2 regions of the Streptomyces sp. AK02-01A genome follow, and region 1 is predicted to be linked to the other one. Evidence: predicted binding sites of a transcription regulator. Region 1 holds the regulator's gene; the other holds the start of a gene.

Region 1 (4,983 bases):
TATCGAGACCAAGGGCGGCATCATGACCAAGCTCATCGAGCGCAACACGACGATTCCGACGAAGCGCTCGGAGATCTTCACGACGGCCGAGGACAACCAGCCGTCGGTGCAGATCCAGGTCTACCAGGGCGAGCGCGAGATCGCCGCGTACAACAAGAAGCTCGGCATGTTCGAGCTGACCGGTCTGCCGCCCGCCCCGCGCGGTGTGCCGCAGATCGAGGTCGCCTTCGACATCGACGCCAACGGCATCATGCACGTGGCCGCGAAGGACCTCGGCACCGGCAAGGAGCAGAAGATGACCGTCACCGGTGGCTCCTCGCTGCCGCGGGACGAGGTCAACCGGATGCGTGAAGAGGCCGAGCAGTACGCGGACGAGGACCACCGCCGCCGCGAGGCCGCGGAGACCCGCAACCAGGCCGAGCAGCTCGTGTACCAGACGGAGAAGTTCCTGAAGGACAACGAGGACAAGGTCCCGGGCGACGTCAAGACCGAGGTCGAGGCGTCCATCGCCGAGCTGAAGGAGAAGCTCAAGGGCGAGGACACCGCCGAGATCCGTACGTCGACGGAGAAGGTCGCGGCCGTCTCGCAGAAGCTCGGCCAGGCGATGTACGCCAACGCGCAGGCCGAAGGCGCCACCGCCGGTGGCGCGGCGCCCGGTGCCGGACAGGGCCAGGCCGACGACGATGTCGTCGACGCCGAGATCGTCGACGACGAGAAGAAGGACGGTGCCGCGTGACGGAGGAGACCCCGGGCTTCGAGGAGAAGCCCGACGTCCCCTCAGGCGCCGGCCCCGAAGACGCCACGCCGAAGCCCGCCGAGTCTGCCTCCGCCAAGGAGCCGGGCTCGGCGGCCCCGGCCGGGGACGTACAGCAAGTAGCACTGACGGCACAACTGGACCAGGTCCGTACGGCGCTCAACGAGCGCACCGCGGATCTCCAGCGGCTCCAGGCCGAGTACCAGAACTACCGCCGGCGGGTGGAGCGGGACCGGGTGACGGTCAAGGAGATCGCTGTCGCGAGTCTGCTGACCGAGCTGCTGCCGGTGCTCGACGACATCGGCCGGGCGAGGGAACACGACGAACTGGTCGGCGGCTTCAAGTCGGTGGCCGAATCGCTGGAGACGGTGGCCGCGAAGATGGGCCTCCAGCAGTTCGGCAAGGAGGGCGAGCCCTTCGACCCGACGATCCACGAGGCCCTGATGCACTCGTACGCGCCGGACGTCAAGGAGACGACGTGCGTCGCGATCCTTCAGCCGGGGTACCGGTTCGGCGAGCGCACGATCAGGCCCGCTCGCGTCGCGGTGGCCGAGCCCCAGCCCGGGGCCCAGCCCAAGACCGCGGACGAGCAGGCCGACTCGGCGGCTGACAGGGAGAGCGGTGGCCCGGACGAGGGCTGACGCGGTGCACGGCGGTGAAGGCGGAGAGGAGGGACGTCGGGAATGAGCACGAAGGACTTCGTGGAGAAGGACTACTACAAGGTTCTCGGCGTCCCCAAGGACGCCACCGAGGCCGAGATCAAGAAGGCGTACCGGAAGCTCGCCCGCGAGTTCCACCCGGACGCCAACAAGGGCGATGCCAAGGCCGAGGAGCGCTTCAAGGAGATCTCCGAGGCCAATGACGTGCTCGGAGACACCAAGCGGCGCAAGGAGTACGACGAGGCGCGCGCCCTCTTCGGCAACGGCGGATTCAGGCCGGGGCCGGGCGCGGGCGGCGGCGGTTCGTTCAACTTCGACCTGGGCGACCTCTTCGGCGGCGCCCCGGGCGGTGCGCAGCAGGGCCAGGGCGGCGGTTTCGGCGGCGGGCTCGGCGATGTCTTCGGCGGCCTCTTCAACCGGGGCGGCGCCGGGACGCGTACGCAGCCGCGCCGCGGCCAGGACATCGAGTCCGAGGTGACGCTCAGCTTCACCGAGGCGGTCGACGGGGCCACGGTTCCGCTGCGGATGTCCAGCCAGGCGCCCTGCAAGGCGTGTTCCGGTACCGGCGACAAGAACGGCACTCCGCGGGTCTGCCCGACCTGTGTGGGCACCGGTCAGGTGTCGCGCGGCAGCGGCGGCGGCTTCTCGCTCACCGACCCGTGCGTGGACTGCAAGGGCCGTGGGCTGATCGCTCAGGATCCCTGCGAGGTCTGCAAGGGCAGCGGGCGCGCCAAGTCGTCGCGGACCATGCAGGTCCGTATCCCGGCCGGCGTCAGCGACGGCCAGCGGATCCGGCTGCGCGGCAAGGGCGCTCCCGGTGAGCGCGGCGGTCCGGCGGGCGATCTGTATGTGGTCGTCCATGTCGGCTCCCATCCGGTCTTCGGCCGGCGGGACGACAACCTCACCGTCACCGTGCCCGTCACCTTCGCGGAGGCGGCGCTCGGCGGCGAGGTGAAGGTGCCGACGCTGGGCGGGCCGCCGGTCACGCTGAAACTGCCACCCGGGACACCCAACGGCCGTACGATGCGTGCCCGGGGCAAGGGTGCCGTGCGCAAGGACGGCACTCGCGGGGACCTGCTGGTCACCGTCGAGGTCGCCGTTCCCAAGGATCTCGGCGCGTCCGCCAGGGACGCGCTTGAGGCCTACCGGAAGGCGACCGCGGACGAGGACCCGCGGGAGGAGCTGTTCCAGGCCGCGAAGGGAGCATGACCCGATGGACATGGACGGGCGGCGTCGGCAGTCCTCGTCGTTCAACAGGGCGTACCAACTGACCGAGGAGACGCCGGTGTACGTCATCTCGGTGGCGGCCCAGCTCTCGGGTCTGCATCCGCAGACCCTCAGACAGTACGACCGTCTCGGTCTGGTCTCCCCGGACCGTACGGCGGGCCGCGGCCGCCGCTACTCGGCGCGTGACATCGAACTGCTCCGCCAGGTGCAGCAGTTGTCGCAGGACGAGGGCATAAACCTGGCCGGCATCAAGCGGATCATCGAACTGGAGAACCAGGTCGCGGCGCTCCAGGACCGGGTCGCCGAGCTGTCGGCGGCGGTGGAGGGCGCGGCGGTGGCGATGCAGCAGCGCGAGGCGCAGGTGCACGCCTCGTACCGGCGGGATCTGGTGCCGTATCAGGATGTGCAGCAGACGAGCGCGCTGGTGGTGTGGCGGCCCAAGCGGCCGGCGGACTGAGGCCGCCTTACGACACGCGTGTCTCGTGTGGTCTTACGCGAAAGGCCTCCACCGGCTCGGTGGGGGCCTTTCGCGTGTCCGGCGTCCTTCTCCGGCTCCGCCGTCTCTTCCGGGGCTCCTCGGCGTGGCGAGGAGGGTTCTCAGCCGTCCTGCTCCAGGATCCCCGACTGCGCGATGAGAAATCCGAGCTGGGCGCGGCTGCCGCTGCCGAGGGCGCTGGCGAGCTTGGCGATGTGCGCGCGGCAGGTGCGTACGTTCATCCCGAGCCGGCGGGCGATGGCCTCGTCGACATATCCCTCGACGAGCAGCTTCGCGATGGTCCGCTGGACGCCCGTGATCCCTTCCGGGTCCGGCGCGTACGAGATGGCCTCGACGAGCGGCGTGGCGCGCCGCCAGAGCTGTTCGAAGACCTTGGTCAGATACTCGACCAGGCCCGGATGGCGCAGCTCCAGCGCTACCTTCCGGTCGTCACGCGCCGGTATGAAGGCGACCGTCCTGTCGCAGATGATCAGGCGCTCTATGAGCTCCTCCAGGGTGCGGATCTCCACCTTGGCGCCCGCCATGTGTTCCACGTAGGCGAATGTGCCCTGGTTGTGCCGGACCGTGTGCTGGTACAGCGTCCGCACGCTTATCCCGCGGTCTATCAGCGGCTTGCTGCGCGTGAGCGCCTGGCTGAGCACATGCTCGCTGCGGCCGCCGCCGGGCTGCACGGTGAGCACCTCCGTCCGGCTCTCCGAGATGGCGACGTCCAGAGCCGCGTTGATGCGGTTGAAACCTTCCAGCACGGTAATGGCGTGAATCGTCGGCGGAGCCTGCGCGCTGATGGCCATGAACGGTTCGAAGGATTCGGCCAGTTCCACCGAGAGTTCGCGCCGCTCCTGGATCTCCCGCTCGATGGGGTGTAGGCGTTGTGCGAGCGCCGCGGTGGGCGGAACAGGGCGCAGCCAGTCCGGGTCGTCCGGGTCCGGGTGCAGAAGTGCGAAGTCGATGAGGCAGGGAGCCGGTTCGACCTCGCGGCGGCTGATGCGTCCGGAGCGCAGGGCGTTGCCGTAAAGCCTCGTCCCATCGGCGCATAGTTCGGTGAGAGGGTGCCGATGTGTCTCACTTGAGTAGATCGTGGTCATATGCCCACCCCCCAGGTTCCTGTACGTACAGGAACATGATGCATCCACCCTGTGGTGCCGACGTGTCCGGATAAGACATCGTCGACGTGGCGGGGGAGAAGAAACTATCAAGTGAGGACGAAGCCGACTATGCGTACGAAAATGCTTCGCTCGGTGCTTGCCGCCGCTTTTGTCGCCATGACAGCACTCGGTGCAGCGCTGGTCGCCGGAGATGTCGGCTGGGACGCGGCGGCTTCCCATGTGAGTGCCGGCGCGTACCACACGGACGGAAACCCGGACGTCGGCTGGGACACGGCCAGGACGGTCAACCCGACCGGAGGGGTGGACGTCGGCTGGGACAGCTCGCCGGTTGGCGAAGAGGCATGACCGTCCCGCCGGACGATCGGGTCTTCCGGCGGGAGATGGCCACGGCCTACCGGTCGGGGTGGCACTTCATCGACCTCGTCACCGCGATTCCCCGTCGTGGCGACTCGGTGATGGTCACTCTGTTCGGAGAGCCGATCGTCGTCGTGCGCGAGGAGGACGAGGACGTCCGTGCCTACCGCTGCCTTCGGAGGCCGCGGGGGGCTCCGCAGCCGGTCCGGTGTGTCATCCGATACGACATGATCTTCGTCAATCTCGACCAGCGTGACCACCAGCTGGTCGAACCAAAAACCATCATCGCCACCCCCCGCAGTGCCTGAGCGATTCCCCCGTCGCTCAAAGTCGCTCAGGCACTTCCCCCACACAACGGCGCCATCGTGGACCTGAAACACGATGGCG
Region 2 (4,983 bases), on a different contig from region 1:
CCCCGTGGCCTGCTGCGGGACGAAGGAGGTGCGGGAGCGCTTGGTCATAGCCACCTTTCGGCTTCTGCATGGGCGTCGAAGACACCAAACGGGATCACCTCGGCCGGTTCGGTGCTTGGGTCGGGTGGGGCTGGTTCCGGGGCGGCGCGAGGTGAGGGAGGCCGGTGCGAGGCGGCTCCGGCGCGTGTGCGGTCGGCCACCTTCGTGGTGCGGGTGTCAGGGCCGTGCTCGGCGCGGGTCAGGAGTGCGTCTAGGACCCGGGCCACCGCGGCCTCGTTGGTGTCGTCCAGGCCGGCCTCGGTGGCAAGACGTCGTGCGTGCTGCCAGGTGAAGTCCGCGAAAGGGGCGTTGACCAGCGGGAGGTGCATCCAGGGGACGGTGACCCAGCCACGGGGAGTGCGTACGAACACCTGGGAGAGGTCGTAAGGGTCGTAGTGGACTTCCCAGAGCCCTCGCTTGGCATTGTGTCCGGAGTGCTGGCGCCGCAAGGGGCCGAGGTCCGGGCTGTCGTAGGTGCGGTAGCTGATCCGGATGCCGTAGTCGTTGATCGCCCGCCAGGCCACCGGCAGCAGTTCCAGGTAATCCTCACCGCGCAGCACCAGCGGCAGATAGCCACAGGCGGCGACCAGGGAGGTGTACTTGTCGTTTGGCGACATCGCCTTCTTGGGGCGGTAGGGGTCGCGGAGAGCGTCGTGGGGACGGGCCTGCCAGCCGGCCACGACCCACTCGTCCAGCAGTTCCTGGAGTTCGGGAATGGCCCAGACGGCATGGTCCTCGACGCGTTCGCCCCGGCGGGAGACGTTCCGGCCTGTGTAGCCGGCGAGATGTTGGCAGAACAGCGTGTTGATCGCGGAGAAGGTGGCCTCGACGATCGCCTTGTCGGTGGGAGTGCGGGGCCGGGCGCGTTGGACGGAGATCCCCAGCCGGTCGCAGGCTCGGGTGAAGGTGTCGGAGAGGAACACCTTCCCGCCGTCGATGACGATCATGTCTGGCACGATCACCGGCTTCGCGGCGGACTGGTGCATGCGTGCGTCCACGTTCAGCAGCCGCTGGTGCGGAATCCGGGACGAGGACATCCGCAGCGATGCGGCCCAGCCCGGCCGCATCGGCTCGGGAACGAGCATCTTGGCCAGCAGCAGTGATGCGTCCACCGCCTTGGTGCCCACCGGCCGGAGCACCGCGGCGCAGATGGTGCGCGTCGCGACGTCGACCGCGATCGTCAGGTCAGCGCGAGCCGTTTGCCCCGAGTCGAGCACCACCATCACGTCCAACGGTGTGGAATCAACCTGGACTTGTTCGCCGGGCCGGGCGGCGAAGGTCGGCGTGAAGGTCTTCTGCGGCCGGTTCGCGGTCTGCCGCCGAGTGATCGCCGAGCCGAACGTGTGCCGCCCCGAGGAGAGCCGGTCCACGAGCTTGTAAAGGGTGCTGCGGCTGGGGATCGGAACCATCCCCGGGCCGTATGTCTCCTCAACGCGTTTGATCACACGCCGGATCAGCCGTGACCGCGTGCCGGTGGACGCGGTGGTCTGTTCGGCGACGACTTCTTCGACGGCCGCGACCAGCCGGGCATCCGCCCGGCCGGTCGTGTCCGCAAGGCGTGCCGTGCGCTGGTCCACCAACCCCCAAAGACCCTGCCGGGCATAGGCGTAGCGTCGCCCTTGAACGGTGCGGATGCCCACCTTGAGCTCCACCGCTTTGGCGGCTTCTCGCTCAGCAAGTGAACGGGTGGCCAGGTCGTATTCCGGACGTGGAGTTGTTCCAGGCGCGGCGTCCGGAGGCAGGCCCGTCTCGACTTCTACCACGTGCCGTTCCCACTCCCGGGCCGAGGACAGCGCTGGAGCGGGAACGGTGCTCAGCAGGCCGACCGGATCGAGCGCGGGCAGCGGATCCGTGCCGGTGACCGCGAAGCCCGGAGAGGCCATCAAGTAGGAGGCCAGGACCACCATTTCGGTCCCGTCCGTTGAGCGGAGCCGCACCGAGGTCCCGGTCAGGGCCACCACTTGATGGTCGCCGTCGTCAAAGCTGACCCAGTCACCGGTTCGCAACAAGGAGGGGTTGCTCTTCGGCTTCACAGCACCTCCGGTGACACGAGCGCGTCGGCGTGTAGCGGGACTGACAGATCCACGGATAGTTCGTGCTGCCACAACAGGTGGAAGAGCACCGGCAGCACGGCGACCGGGTCCCCGGCTTGGCCCGCACCGTCCAGCAGCGGCCGCGGCTCGGCGAACGCTCTCCGGAGCATGGCGGCGACCGGCTCGATATGGTGCCGGGGGTGCCGGTAGCCCGCTAGCCACCGCACGTTTCCGACACGGGTCGGGTCGGGGGCGCCGCCCAGCCGGAATTCCCACCCGAGAAGGTCGCAGGCTCTCTGCGTCGCCTCGAACTTCATCCGGTCGCGCGGCTCGCGCCGATCTGCCGGGCGGCAGTCGATCACGATCGCCGAACCGTCCTGGCGCCGGGCGAAGTAGTCTGGGGCGTGCGAGATTGCCTTGCCGTTCTCGGCGGTCCAGAACAACCAGAACGGCTGGGACGAAAGCCCTGTCACCGACGGATCGAAGTCGAGCAGCATTACATGATCGCGTTCGAGCCAGGACTCATAGCCGATGTGCCCGCTGACCGTCGATGACCACCACAGGCCCGGCAGGTGCCGTTGCCCCTTGTACGAGTGGAACCCGCGTACGGGCATCACGGACTCGAAGCGGACCGCCCACGCATCCGTCAGTGGACGTCTCGTCTCTGACCCGTCCGCATCGACGTACACGACCTCAAAGCCTTCGGCAGGAGGCCCGGCTACCCCACCAGGTACAGCTTGCAGTTTCTGTTCCACGCCGACTTAACGGGACTGCCCTCGCAAGGTCACTCCGGACTGCGCAAGGTCGCTCGCAAGGTTGAACCGGACTTCGCAAGGTTCACCCTCACAGGACACCCGCGCGGTGATCGCTCAGGGCGAACAATCCCGGGGGAACAAGCAGAGGCTCACAAGCATTGAGTGGGCATAGCTCAACTTGACTGCCGAAGGGGAGATCATGGCTCTCACGTCCACATCGCTCACGCTTCCCGTGCTGCCGCTCGACGACGAGGTCGTGCTGCCCGGAATGGTGGTGCCGCTGGACCTTTCCGACACCGAGGTCCGTGCCGCCGTCGAGGCCGCGCAGGCGGCCGCCCGTTCCGAAGGAGGCGGGGGCAAGCCCAAGGTGCTGCTCGTGCCGCGCATCGACGGGACGTACGCCGGGACCGGTGTGCTGGGCACCGTCGAGCAGGTCGGCCGGCTCTCCGACGGCGACCCCGGCGCACTGATCCGGGGCCGTGGCCGCGTGCGGATCGGCGCCGGTACGACAGGGCCCGGCGCGGCGCTCTGGGTCGAGGGCCTCAGTGTCGAGGAGATCGCTCCGGACCCGCTGCCGGGCTCCGTGACGGACCTGATCAAGGAATACAAGGCTCTGGCCACCGACTGGCTGAAGAAGCGCGGTGCCTGGCAGGTCGTGGACCGCGTCCAGCAGATCGACGACGTGTCCGCGCTCGCCGACAATTCCGGTTACTCACCTTTCCTCACCACCGCTCAGAAGGTCGAGCTGCTGGAGACCACCGACCCGGTGGCCCGGCTCAAGCTCGCCACCGAGCAGCTCCGTGAACACCTCGCGGAGCAGGATGTCGCCGAGTCCATCGCCAAGGACGTCCAGGAGGGCGTCGACAAGCAGCAGCGCGAATTCCTGCTGCGGCGCCAGCTCGAAGCCGTACGCAAGGAACTGCGTGAGATCAACGGCGGGGGCGACGAGGACGAGTCCGGCGACTACCGGACCCGCGTCGAGGCCGCCGATCTCCCGGAGAAGGTGCGGGAAGCCGCGCTCAAGGAGGTCGAGAAGCTGGAGCGCTCGTCCGACCAGAGCCCGGAGGGTTCCTGGATCCGCACCTGGCTGGACACCGTGCTCGAACTGCCCTGGAACGAGCGGACCGAGGACAAGTACGACATCCGCGGCGCCAAGTCCGTCCTCGACGCCGAGCACGCGGGCCTGGAGGACGTGAAGGAACGGATCACCGAGTACCTGGCCGTGCGCAAGCGGCGCGCGGACCGCGGCCTCGGTGTGGTCGGCGGCCGTCGCGGCGGCGCCGTGCTGGCCCTGGTCGGTCCTCCCGGTGTCGGCAAGACCTCGCTCGGTGAGAGCGTCGCGCACTCCATGGGCCGGAAGTTCGTCCGCGTCGCGCTCGGTGGTGTCCGGGACGAGGCGGAGATCCGCGGCCACCGGCGTACATACGTCGGCGCGCTGCCGGGCCGTATCGTCCGGGCGATCAAGGAGGCCGGTTCGATGAACCCGGTCGTCCTGCTCGACGAGATCGACAAGGTCGGCTCCGACTTCCGCGGCGACCCGGCCGCGGCCCTGCTCGAAGTCCTGGACCCGGCGCAGAACCACACCTTCCGCGACCACTACCTGGAGGTCGAACTCGACCTGTCCGACGTGGTGTTCCTGGCGACGGCGAACGTCCTGGAGGCCATCCCGGAGGCGCTGCTCGACCGTATGGAGCTGGTCAGGCTCGACGGCTACACGGAGGACGAGAAGGTCGTCATCGCCAGAGACCACCTGCTGCCCAGGCAGCTTGAGCGCGCGGGACTGGAGACCGGCGAGGTCACGCTGGAGGACGACGCGCTGCGCAAGCTGGCCGGCGAGTACACCCGTGAGGCGGGCGTACGAAACCTGGAGCGCGCCATCGCCAGGCTGCTCCGCAAGGTCGCGGCCGAGCATGAACTGGGCGAGCGGGAGCTGCCGTTCGTCCTGGGCGCCGAGCACCTGCGGAAGCTGATCGGGCGTCCGCACCATGTGCCCGAGTCCGCCCAGGACCCGGCCGAGCGCCGCACGGCGGTGCCGGGTGTGGCCACGGGCCTCGCGGTCACGGGCGCCGGCGGTGACGTGCTCTTCGTCGAGGCGTCGCTGGCCGACCCGGAGACCGGCGGCTCGGGTCTGACCCTGACCGGACAGCTCGGTGACG

The links. Region 1 encodes HspR, which represses chaperone genes until heat shock. Its sites were predicted from a motif close to TTGAGNNNNNNNNNCTCAA; they were not measured.
Region 2: a site for HspR is predicted at 2,986-3,004, ahead of lon (endopeptidase La). Genes of this name have one in related genera too.

The regions. Positions count from the first base shown of each region.
Region 1 is NZ_JARBAE010000033.1:10,635-15,617, forward strand. It holds gene dnaK (molecular chaperone DnaK) at 1-736, shown strand, start outside; gene grpE (nucleotide exchange factor GrpE) at 733-1,395, shown strand; gene dnaJ (molecular chaperone DnaJ) at 1,438-2,622, shown strand; gene PV679_RS25905 (heat shock protein transcriptional repressor HspR) at 2,633-3,097, shown strand; gene PV679_RS25910 (helix-turn-helix transcriptional regulator) at 3,238-4,221, opposite strand; gene PV679_RS25915 (hypothetical protein) at 4,351-4,587, shown strand; gene PV679_RS25920 ((2Fe-2S)-binding protein) at 4,584-4,904, shown strand.
Region 2 is NZ_JARBAE010000014.1:90,429-95,411, forward strand. It holds gene PV679_RS15965 (ATP-binding protein) at 1-48, opposite strand, end outside; gene PV679_RS15970 (Mu transposase C-terminal domain-containing protein) at 45-1,946, opposite strand; gene PV679_RS15975 (TnsA-like heteromeric transposase endonuclease subunit) at 2,069-2,827, opposite strand; gene lon (endopeptidase La) at 3,027-4,983, shown strand, end outside.